DNA from 2 places in the Acuticoccus sp. I52.16.1 genome. Region 1 is predicted to be linked to the other one. Evidence: riboswitches for the same ligand, from Rfam matches in the RefSeq annotation. Region 1 holds a riboswitch; the other holds the start of a gene.
The links. Region 1 has a riboswitch for glycine ahead of MRB58_RS09790 (D-amino acid dehydrogenase). Riboswitches for the same ligand answer to the same signal wherever they lie in the genome.
Positions count from the first base shown of each region.

Region 2: it holds a riboswitch for glycine, as region 1 does, so the genes downstream of both, gcvT (glycine cleavage system aminomethyltransferase GcvT) here and MRB58_RS09790 (D-amino acid dehydrogenase) in region 1, are expected to answer to the same signal.

Region 1 covers NZ_CP094828.1:2,172,481-2,176,888, forward strand. Annotated here, with positions in the region: gene MRB58_RS09785 (metallophosphoesterase family protein) at 1-534, shown strand, start outside; gene MRB58_RS09790 (D-amino acid dehydrogenase) at 574-1,824, opposite strand; glycine riboswitch at 1,956-2,045, opposite strand; gene MRB58_RS09795 (hypothetical protein) at 2,384-2,761, shown strand; gene MRB58_RS09800 (pyrroloquinoline quinone-dependent dehydrogenase) at 2,761-4,408, shown strand, end outside.
Region 2 covers NZ_CP094828.1:159,688-164,095, reverse strand. Annotated here, with positions in the region: gene MRB58_RS00750 (MaoC/PaaZ C-terminal domain-containing protein) at 1-545, shown strand, start outside; gene MRB58_RS00745 (nitronate monooxygenase family protein) at 637-1,638, shown strand; glycine riboswitch at 1,718-1,814, shown strand; glycine riboswitch at 1,816-1,911, shown strand; gene gcvT (glycine cleavage system aminomethyltransferase GcvT) at 1,966-3,087, shown strand; gene gcvH (glycine cleavage system protein GcvH) at 3,089-3,457, shown strand; gene MRB58_RS00730 (NUDIX hydrolase) at 3,454-3,900, shown strand; gene MRB58_RS00725 (nuclear transport factor 2 family protein) at 3,897-4,325, shown strand; gene gcvPA (aminomethyl-transferring glycine dehydrogenase subunit GcvPA) at 4,328-4,408, shown strand, end outside.

The sequences.
Region 1 (4,408 bases):
CTGGTCGACGGCGGCGCCATCGCGCTGCGCGGCAACCACGAGGCCGCCATGCTCGGCTTCGTCAACGATCCGGTGAAGGGCGCCAACTGGCTGCAGTTCGGCGGGATTCAGACGCTCGCGTCCTACGGGCTGGCCGCACCGCGAAGGCCGGGACCGGAGGAGCTGACCGCGCTGGCGGCCGACCTCGCGGAGGCGATGGGGCCGCACGTCGCGCTCCTGCGCGACAAGCTCGTCAACTACCACACCTCCGGCGACGTCGTCTTCGTCCACGCCGATCTGGAGCCCGGGGTGGACCTGGAATTGCAGGACGAGGCGGTGATGTTGTGGGGCGATCCCGAGCATCCGGGCGCGACATGGCGGGCCGACAAGCTGGTGGTCCACGGCCACTACGCGGACGTGAAACCGATCGAGAGCGAGGGGCGCCTGTGCATCGACACCGGCGCCTTCTACACCAACAACCTCACCTGTGTGCGGCTGGACGGCGAGGTCGCTCTGTTCGGCAGCCTCGGTCCAGCGCCCGGCGCGGCGATGTAGGCCGGCCGGGCACGTCTCGCAGAACGAAGCGGCGCGGGATCAGGCGGCGAGCGCGAAGGCGGGCCGCACCACCGGGCGCTGCGGCGCCAGTTCGTCCTCCACACGGTCGGCGACCAGCTCGGCCGTGGCGGCGGACAGGGTCCAGCCCAGGTGGCCGTGGCCGGTGTTGTAGAAGACGCCGGCGTGCTTGCCACGGCCGACACGGGGCAGCATCGAGGGCATCATCGGCCGCAGGCCCGCCCACGGCACCGCATGCTCGGTGGAGAGCGCGGGGAAGTACTTCTCCGCCCACGCGACCAGCGGACGGATGCGGTCGGCGCGAATGTCGAGGTTGGCGCCGTTGAACTCGGCGGTGCCGGCGATGCGCAGGCGATCCTCGCCCAGGCGGCTCGACACGATCTTGGCGCGGTCGTCCAGCAGGCTCACCCAGGGCGCGGCGGCGCGGGACAGCTCGTCCTTCAGCTCCACCGTGATCGAGTAACCCTTCACCGGGTAGATATCGACCGTGTCGCCGAGCTGACGGGCGACGTCGCGGCTCTTGACGCCGGCGGCGACGACCACGCCGTCGAAGCGTTCCTCGATCCCGTCGGCGGCGATGCGCACGCCGCCCTCGACGGCGGCGACGGTGTCGACCGTGGTGCCCATGCGCAGGGTCGCGCCGCGGCGCACGCAGGCGCGGGCGAGGCCCATGGTGAACTTGTGGATGTCGCCCGACGCATCGCTCTCGGTGAAGAAGCCGCCGGCGAAATCGCCGCGCAGGGCCGGCTCGACGGCGCGGACCTCGGCCGGCGACAGCTCGCGCCGCTCGAGGCCGCCCTCGGCGAGGAGGCCGTTCACCTCACGGGCGTGCTGCATGTCCTTCATGGTGGAGTAGAAGTGCAGGATGCCGCGATGCTCGAGGTCGAAGTCGATGCCTTCGCGCTCGGCCATCTCGTAGAGGACGGCGCGGGCGGCGATGGCGAGGCGCACGGTCTCGACCGTGTTGGCACGATAGTTCGGGATGTTGGCGAGGAACTTGGCCATCCACTGCATCTTGTGGAGGGTAGGGCGCGGGTTGACCAGCAGCGGCGCATCGGCCTGCAGCATCCACTTCAGGCCCTTGAGGACCGTGCCCCACTGGGTCCACGTCTCGGCGTTGGAGGCGGAGAGCTGGCCGCCGTTGGCGAAGCTCGTCTCCATCGCGGCGTAGCGGTTGCGGTCGAAGACGGTGACCTCGAACCCGCGGTCGAGGAGGGCATAGGCGGTGGTCAAGCCGGTCACACCGGCGCCGATGATGGCGACATGGGTCATCGAGATAGCTCCACGCACGGGCGGCGTCTGCCGCGTTGCCCCCTCCGTGCTTGGAACCTGAGAGCTTCGCCCACCGGTGGCGGGCTTTCTCCTACGGTGGACCCGGTGTGCGGGCCGCTTTCCGGAGTGTTGAGACGACACCGGTCCTGGGACCTGAGAGTTTCCGGGGCGGTTGCTCCTTCGGCGAGGGGGCGGACCCCCTCTTCTCCCGGTGCCGTCTGAATACTGCTGAGGTAGGCCATTTCGGCGAATTTCGCAAGATCTCGCGCAACCGAAAACTTGACTTGCCGCAAATTTGCGCAACGCGCCCCGACGGGACAGGCCCGGCCTTTCCGTGGCGACGGCCCAGGCGCCGCATGGTCCGTGACGACGACGGCGGACCGGGGCGCAGCGCGGGCCGTGCCCCGGAATTTCGTCCTTGTAATTCATCTACGAGTGAACGATTGCGCGCCGACCGCGTTGGCCCGTTAGACCCACGGCGTCTCGGCCGCGGGGCCAGGACCTACCCCGACCCCCCAGCACCGACCGCCATCCCGATCCACGCACGAAGGGGTTCTCCGTGGCGCACGCATCCCAACCGCATTCTCCGCCGCACCGCGGCCACTGGGCGACGAGTATCCTCGCCGTCTTCGTCGCCTTGCTCGGCCTGCCGCTCGCCGGCCTCGGCGCCTGGCTCATCACGCTGGGCGGCAGCTGGTATTACGGCATCGCCGGGCTCGGCCTGATCATCGTCGCCATCCTCCTGGCGCAGCGCAGCATGGCCGCCATCTGGCTCTACCTGCTCGTCTGGGCCGGCACCGTCGCCTGGGCCTTCTGGGAGGTGGGGACCGACTGGTGGGCGCAGGTGCCGCGCCTGGTCGCACCGACGGTGCTCCTCGTCATCCTGCTTCTCTTCCTGCCGCTCCTCGGCCGCCGCACGCGCGAAGGTGCTCTGTGATGCACATTTCCATGTCCGCCCGGCTCGCCGCAACGCTGTTGGTGACGAGCGCCCTCACCGCCCCTGCCCTCGCGCAGGACACCACCGAGCCCGCCGCGACCGTGCAGCCGTCGACGCCGCAGTCCACCCCGGCTCAGACCGAGGCGGCGCCCCGCGATGCCGCGCCCGACGATGCCGCTGCCGCCCCGACCGAGGCCGCGCCGGTCGCCACCCAAACCACCGCGCGCGAGCCGCAGCCGCAGCCCGAAGCCGGCGCCGACTGGCCGTTCTGGGGCGGCGGGCCGAATGCGCAGCGCTACTCGCCGCTCGGACAGATCACGCCGGAGAACGTCGGCGATCTGGAGCGCGCCTGGGTGTTCCACACCGGCGACCTGCCGGAGGGCTCGGCGTCCGACAAATATTCGCCCGAGAACACGCCGGTGAAGGTCGGCGACGCCCTCTTGATGTGCTCGGCGAAGAACATCCTCATCTCGATCGACGCCGCCACCGGCGAAGAGAACTGGCGCTACGACCCCGAGGTGGCGAACGAGGCGATCCCCTATGGTGCCAGCTGCCGCGGCGTCGCCGTCTACACCGCGCCGGAGCTGCCGGAGGATGCGCCCTGCAAGACGCGCGTCGTCGAAGGCACGCTCGACGCCCGCCTGATCGCCGTCGACAGCGCGACCGGCGAGCTGTGCGCCGATTTCGGAGAGAACGGCCAGGTCGACCTGTGGGACGGCATTGGCGACAAGGTGCCCGGCTGGTACGCCGTGACCGCCCCGCCGGCCATCGTGCGCGGCATCGCCGTCACCGGCGCGCAGGTGAAGGACGGGCAGGCCGAGGACGCCCCGTCCGGCGTCATCCGCGGCTACGATGCGGTGACGGGCGAACTCGCCTGGGCCTGGGACCTCGCCGCGCCCGAGGAGATGAAGGACGGCCCGCCCGAGGGCGAGACCTACACCCGCGGCACGCCCAACATGTGGACCACCGCGACGGCGGACGAAGCGCTCGGGCTCGTATATCTGCCGCTCGGTAACTCGGCGGTCGACTACTGGGCCTCCAACCGCTCCGAAGCGGAGAACAAGTGGTCCACCTCGCTCGTCGCGATCGACGTGACCACCGGCGAGCCGGCGTGGTCCTTCCAGACCGTGCACAAGGACGTGTGGGACTACGACCTCGGCAGCCAGGTGACGCTGATCGACTACCCCGGCGAAGGTGGTGACACGGTGCCGGCGGTGATCCTGCCCTCCAAGCAGGGCGACATCTATATCCTGAACCGCGAGACGGGCGAGCCGCTGACCCCGGTCGGCGAGATCGCCGTGCCGTCCACCGGCGAGCTGGAGCCGGACACTCTGTCCCAGACGCAGCCGACATCCGAGTGGCACACGCTGCGCAAGGACCCGCTGGAAGAGAAGGACATGTGGGGCTTCTCGCCGATCGACCAGCTCTGGTGCCGGATCCAGTTCCGCCTGTCGAACTACGAGGGCTTCTACACCCCGCCCTCGGCCGACAAGCCGTGGATTCAGTACCCCGGCTACAATGGCGGCAACGACTGGGGCTCGATCGCCTTCGACCCGGAGAAGGGCCTCATCATCGCCAACTACAACGACGTGCCGAACCACAACCAGCTCGTCCCGCGGGCGGAGGCGGACGCGAAGGGGTGGAAGC
Region 2 (4,408 bases), 2.0 Mb from region 1:
TGACTGACGTCGTCGACAAGGGCAGAGGCGGGCTCATCGTCACCGAGCGGACCATCGTCGACGCGGCGACGGGCGCGCCCTACGCCACGGTGCGTCAGTCGGCGTTCGCGCGCGGGCAAGGGGGCTTCGGCCGGGCGCAGACGACGGCGCCGCTCGCCGCGGCGCAGATGCCGGAGCGCGCGCCGGACCGCACGGTGACGATCGCCACGCAGCCGGGGCAGGCGCTGATCTACCGCCTGTCTGGCGACTACAACCCGCTCCACTCGGACCCCGCCAGCGCTCGCCGCTCCGGCTTCGACCGGCCCATCCTGCACGGCATGGCGACCTTCGGCATCGCCTGCCGCGCGCTGCTTCTGACCCTGTGCGACAACGACCCGGCGCGCGTGCGCGGACAGGACGGCCGCTTCTCCTCGCCGGTCTTCCCCGGCGAGGCGATCGCGGTCGATATGTGGGTCGTGGCGCCGGGGGTGGCGAACTACACCGCCCGGGTGCCGGCACGCGAGGTGACCGTCCTGACCAACGGGCGGTTCGAGTTCGACGCCTGAAGAGGGTGACCGCCGGATAAGTGCTACGGCACGGGTCTTGTCCCGGAGCCTGGAACGGTCGAGTATCGGGGAAAACAGGAGCGAGACGCCCGTGTCATTGCGCGAAACGATCAAGTCGCTGCGGATCCCCGTCGTGGGGTCGCCGCTCTTCATCATCTCCAATCCGGACCTCGTGCTGGCACAGTGCAAGGCCGGCATCATCGGCTCCTTCCCCGCGCTCAATGCGCGCGAGACGGACGGCGAGCCGATCATGCTGGAGGCCTGGCTGAAGCGCATCACCGAGGAGCTGGATCGCTACAACCAGGCCAATCCCGACCGGCCGGCGGCGCCCTTCGCGGTCAACCAGATCGTCCACCGCACCAACAAGCGCCTGGAGCGCGACATCGAGATCTGCGTGAAGTGGAAAGTGCCGGTGTGGATCACCTCGCTCGGTGCGCGGGTGGAGGTGAACGAGGCGGCGCACTCGGTCGGCGCCAGCGTGCTGCACGACGTCATCAACGACCGCTTCGCCAGGAAGGCGATCGAGAAGGGGGCGGACGGTCTCGTCGCCGTCGCCGCCGGCGCAGGCGGGCATGCCGGCACGCTCTCGCCGTTCGCGCTCGTCCAGGAGATCCGCCGGTGGTTCGACGGGCCGCTGGTGCTCTCGGGCGCGATCGCCCGCGGCGACGCCGTCTTGTCGGCCGAGGCAATGGGCGCGGACGCGGCCTACATCGGCTCGGCCTTCATTGCCACCGAAGAGGCCAACGCGGTCGAGGCCTACAAGGCGATGATCGTCGCCGGCGGGGCGGACGACATCGTCTATTCGGATCTCTTCACCGGCGTCTGGGGCAATTATCTGAAGCCGTCCGTGGCGGCCGCCGGGATGGATCCGGACAACCTGCCCACCAGCGATCCGTCGGCGATGAACTTCGGCTCCGGCTCGTCCAAGCCCAAGTCGTGGTCGCAGATCTGGGGTTCGGGGCAGGGGATCGGCGCGGTCGACGCGGTCCTGCCGGCCGCCGCGCTGGTCGACCGTCTGGCCCGTGAATACGCCGCCGCACGTCGCCGGTTGTTGGGCGCCGACACCGAAGCGGCCTCGCTCGCCGCGCAGTAGCGGCGGGCGTGCGTCACCACCTTGGTCGGGGGTGACAGGGGCGCTCACCTTGACTTTCGCGCCCGGGCAATCATTGTTGGCACAGCGCGCGGGAGAGACCGCAACCCGACGAACGGTTGCGGCGCCGAAGGAGCAACGGCCCGGAAACTCTCAGGCAAAAGGACCGCGCGTCAAAGACATTCTGGAAAGCGGCGGCGGCAGCCGTCCACCGAAGGAGTAGCCGTCTCGGCCGCGAGGCCCGGCGGGAAATCTCTCAGGTGCCATGACAGAAGGGCTCGAGAGTTCGGCAATCGCCGGGCGACCTTTGTCATGGGCTAGGAGAATGGTTTGGCCGAAGTTCCGACCGATGCGCTGAAGCACACCCCGCTGGTGGAGGTCCACAAGGCGGCCGGCGCCCGCATGGTCCCGTTCGCGGGTTACCTGATGCCGCTGCAATATAGCGGAATCATGGCCGAGCATACCGCCTGCCGCGAGGGTGCTGGCCTGTTCGACGTGTCCCACATGGGCCAGCTCCGCCTCGACGAGAGCGAGCCGGGCGCGGCCGCCGCGTGGCTGGAGCGCCTGACCCCGTCCAACATCACCGGGCTGAAGGAGGGAGCCGCGCGCTACAGCGTGCTCACCAACGAGGCCGGCGGCGTGGTCGACGATCTCATCATCACCAACATGGGCGACCACCTGCGCGTCGTCGTCAACGGCGCGCGGCGTGAGGCGGTCGCCACCCACTTCGCCGCCCACGCCGACGCCAAGGTCACCGTCACCCCGCTGGACCGCGCGCTGATCGCCATCCAGGGCCCCGCGGCGGAGGCGGCGCTGGCGCCGCACGTCGACGTCGACCTGTCCGCGCTCACCTTCATGACCGCCGCCTACGGCACCGCCTTCGGCGCCGACGCGATGATCTCGCGCTGCGGCTATACCGGCGAGGACGGGTTCGAGATCTCCGTGCCGAACGCGGTCGCCGCCACCGCCTGGACGACGCTTTGCGAGGACGCGCGCGTGGCGCCGGTCGGCCTCGGCGCGCGCGACACGCTGCGCCTGGAGGCGGGGCTGTGCCTCTACGGGCAGGACCTGTCGGAGGAGATCAGCCCGGTGGAGGCCGACCTCGGCTTCGTCATGCCCAAGCGGCGGCGCGAGGAGGGCGGCTTTCTCGGCCAAGAGCGCATCCTGGCCGAGCTGGCGGACGGACCGAACCGCAAGCGCGTGGGTCTTGCCGTCGGCGGCCGCGTGCCGGCTCGCGCGGGCGCCGTGCTGCAGCTCGACGGCCGGGACGTCGGCCTCGTCACCTCGGGCGGCGTCGGCCCCACCGTGGGCGCACCGATCGCCATGGGCTTCGTCGCCGGCCAGCACGCCGAAATCGGCACGGAGCTTGCCGCAATCGTGCGCGGGAAGTCGGTCCCGGTGACCGTCGCCCCGCTCCCCTTCGTGCCATCGCGAGCCAAACGAAAGACGTAAGATGAAGCGCTTCACCAAGGACCACGAGTGGATCGAAGACACCGACGGTGTCCTCACCGTGGGCATCTCCGACCACGCCCAGGAGCAACTCGGCGACATCACTTTCGTCGAGCTGCCCGACGTCGGCAAGACGCTGGCCAAGGGCGACGCCTTCGCCGTGGTCGAAAGCGTCAAGGCCGCGTCCGACGTCTACGCCCCGGTCGACGGCGAGGTCGTCGAGGTCAACGCCGCGCTCGACGAGAAGCCCGAGCTCGTCAACGAGGCACCGGAGTCGGACGGCTGGTTCGTGAAGTTCAAGGCCGAGGGCGTGGACCTCTCCGACCTCATGGATCAGGCCGGCTACGACGAGTATCTGAAGACGATATCGTGAGTTCACCCCGCCTCGCCGTCCGCGCGCTCGTCGTCGAGGAGGGCCGCCTCCTCCTCGTCAACGCGTATCCCGACGGGCAGAGCGACCTCTGGTGCGCCCCCGGCGGCGGCGTCGAGGCGGGGACCGACCTCACCACCAACCTGAGGCGCGAGGTCCACGAGGAGACCGGCCTCACCGTCGAGGTCGGCGGGCTCGCCCTCGTCAACGAGTTCCACAATCCGCAGACGGGCTTCCACCAGGTGGAGCTGTTCTTCCGTGCGCGGGTGACCGGCGGGAGCATCGACCCCGCCTGGCGCGATCCGGATGCGATCGTCACCGAGCGGCGCTTCTTCGCCCCGGACGAACTCGTCGGCGTGCGTTTCAAACCCGACAGTCTGCCGACGATCGCCTTCGGCGAGCCCCCGCTCGCCCGCTACGACCCGCTGGAGCGCATGGTCCGATGAGTGGACGGATCGTGTCTCCCAGCAACGTATTCTTCGCCTGCTTCACCGCCTACCGGGAGCGGGACTACGACAAGGCGCTGACCTACGTCGCGCCGGACGTGCGGGTCGAGGTGCACACTCGCGGGGCGCAGGACCCCAGCTGCGGCATCTACGAGGGGCACGCCGGGGTGCGCCTGTGGTTCGCACGCGTGGACGAGACCTGGGCCATCGACGAGCGGGAGGATCTCTCGGCGGTGGTCACCGACGGGGACAACGTCGCCGCGAGCACCACGGCCTACGGGATCGAGCGGGCGACGGGTGTGAAGGTCGCCATTCGGACCGCCATGTTTCTGACCGTTCGCGACTTGCAGATCGTCGAGCTGGTCGAATTCCACAACCTGGACCGCATCTCGCGTGCGGTGCAACTCATGACCTCTGAGGAGTAACGATGCGTTACCATCCGCTGACGGCTGACGACCGGGCGCTGATGCTGAAGAAGATCGGCGTCGGCGCGATCGACGACCTGTTC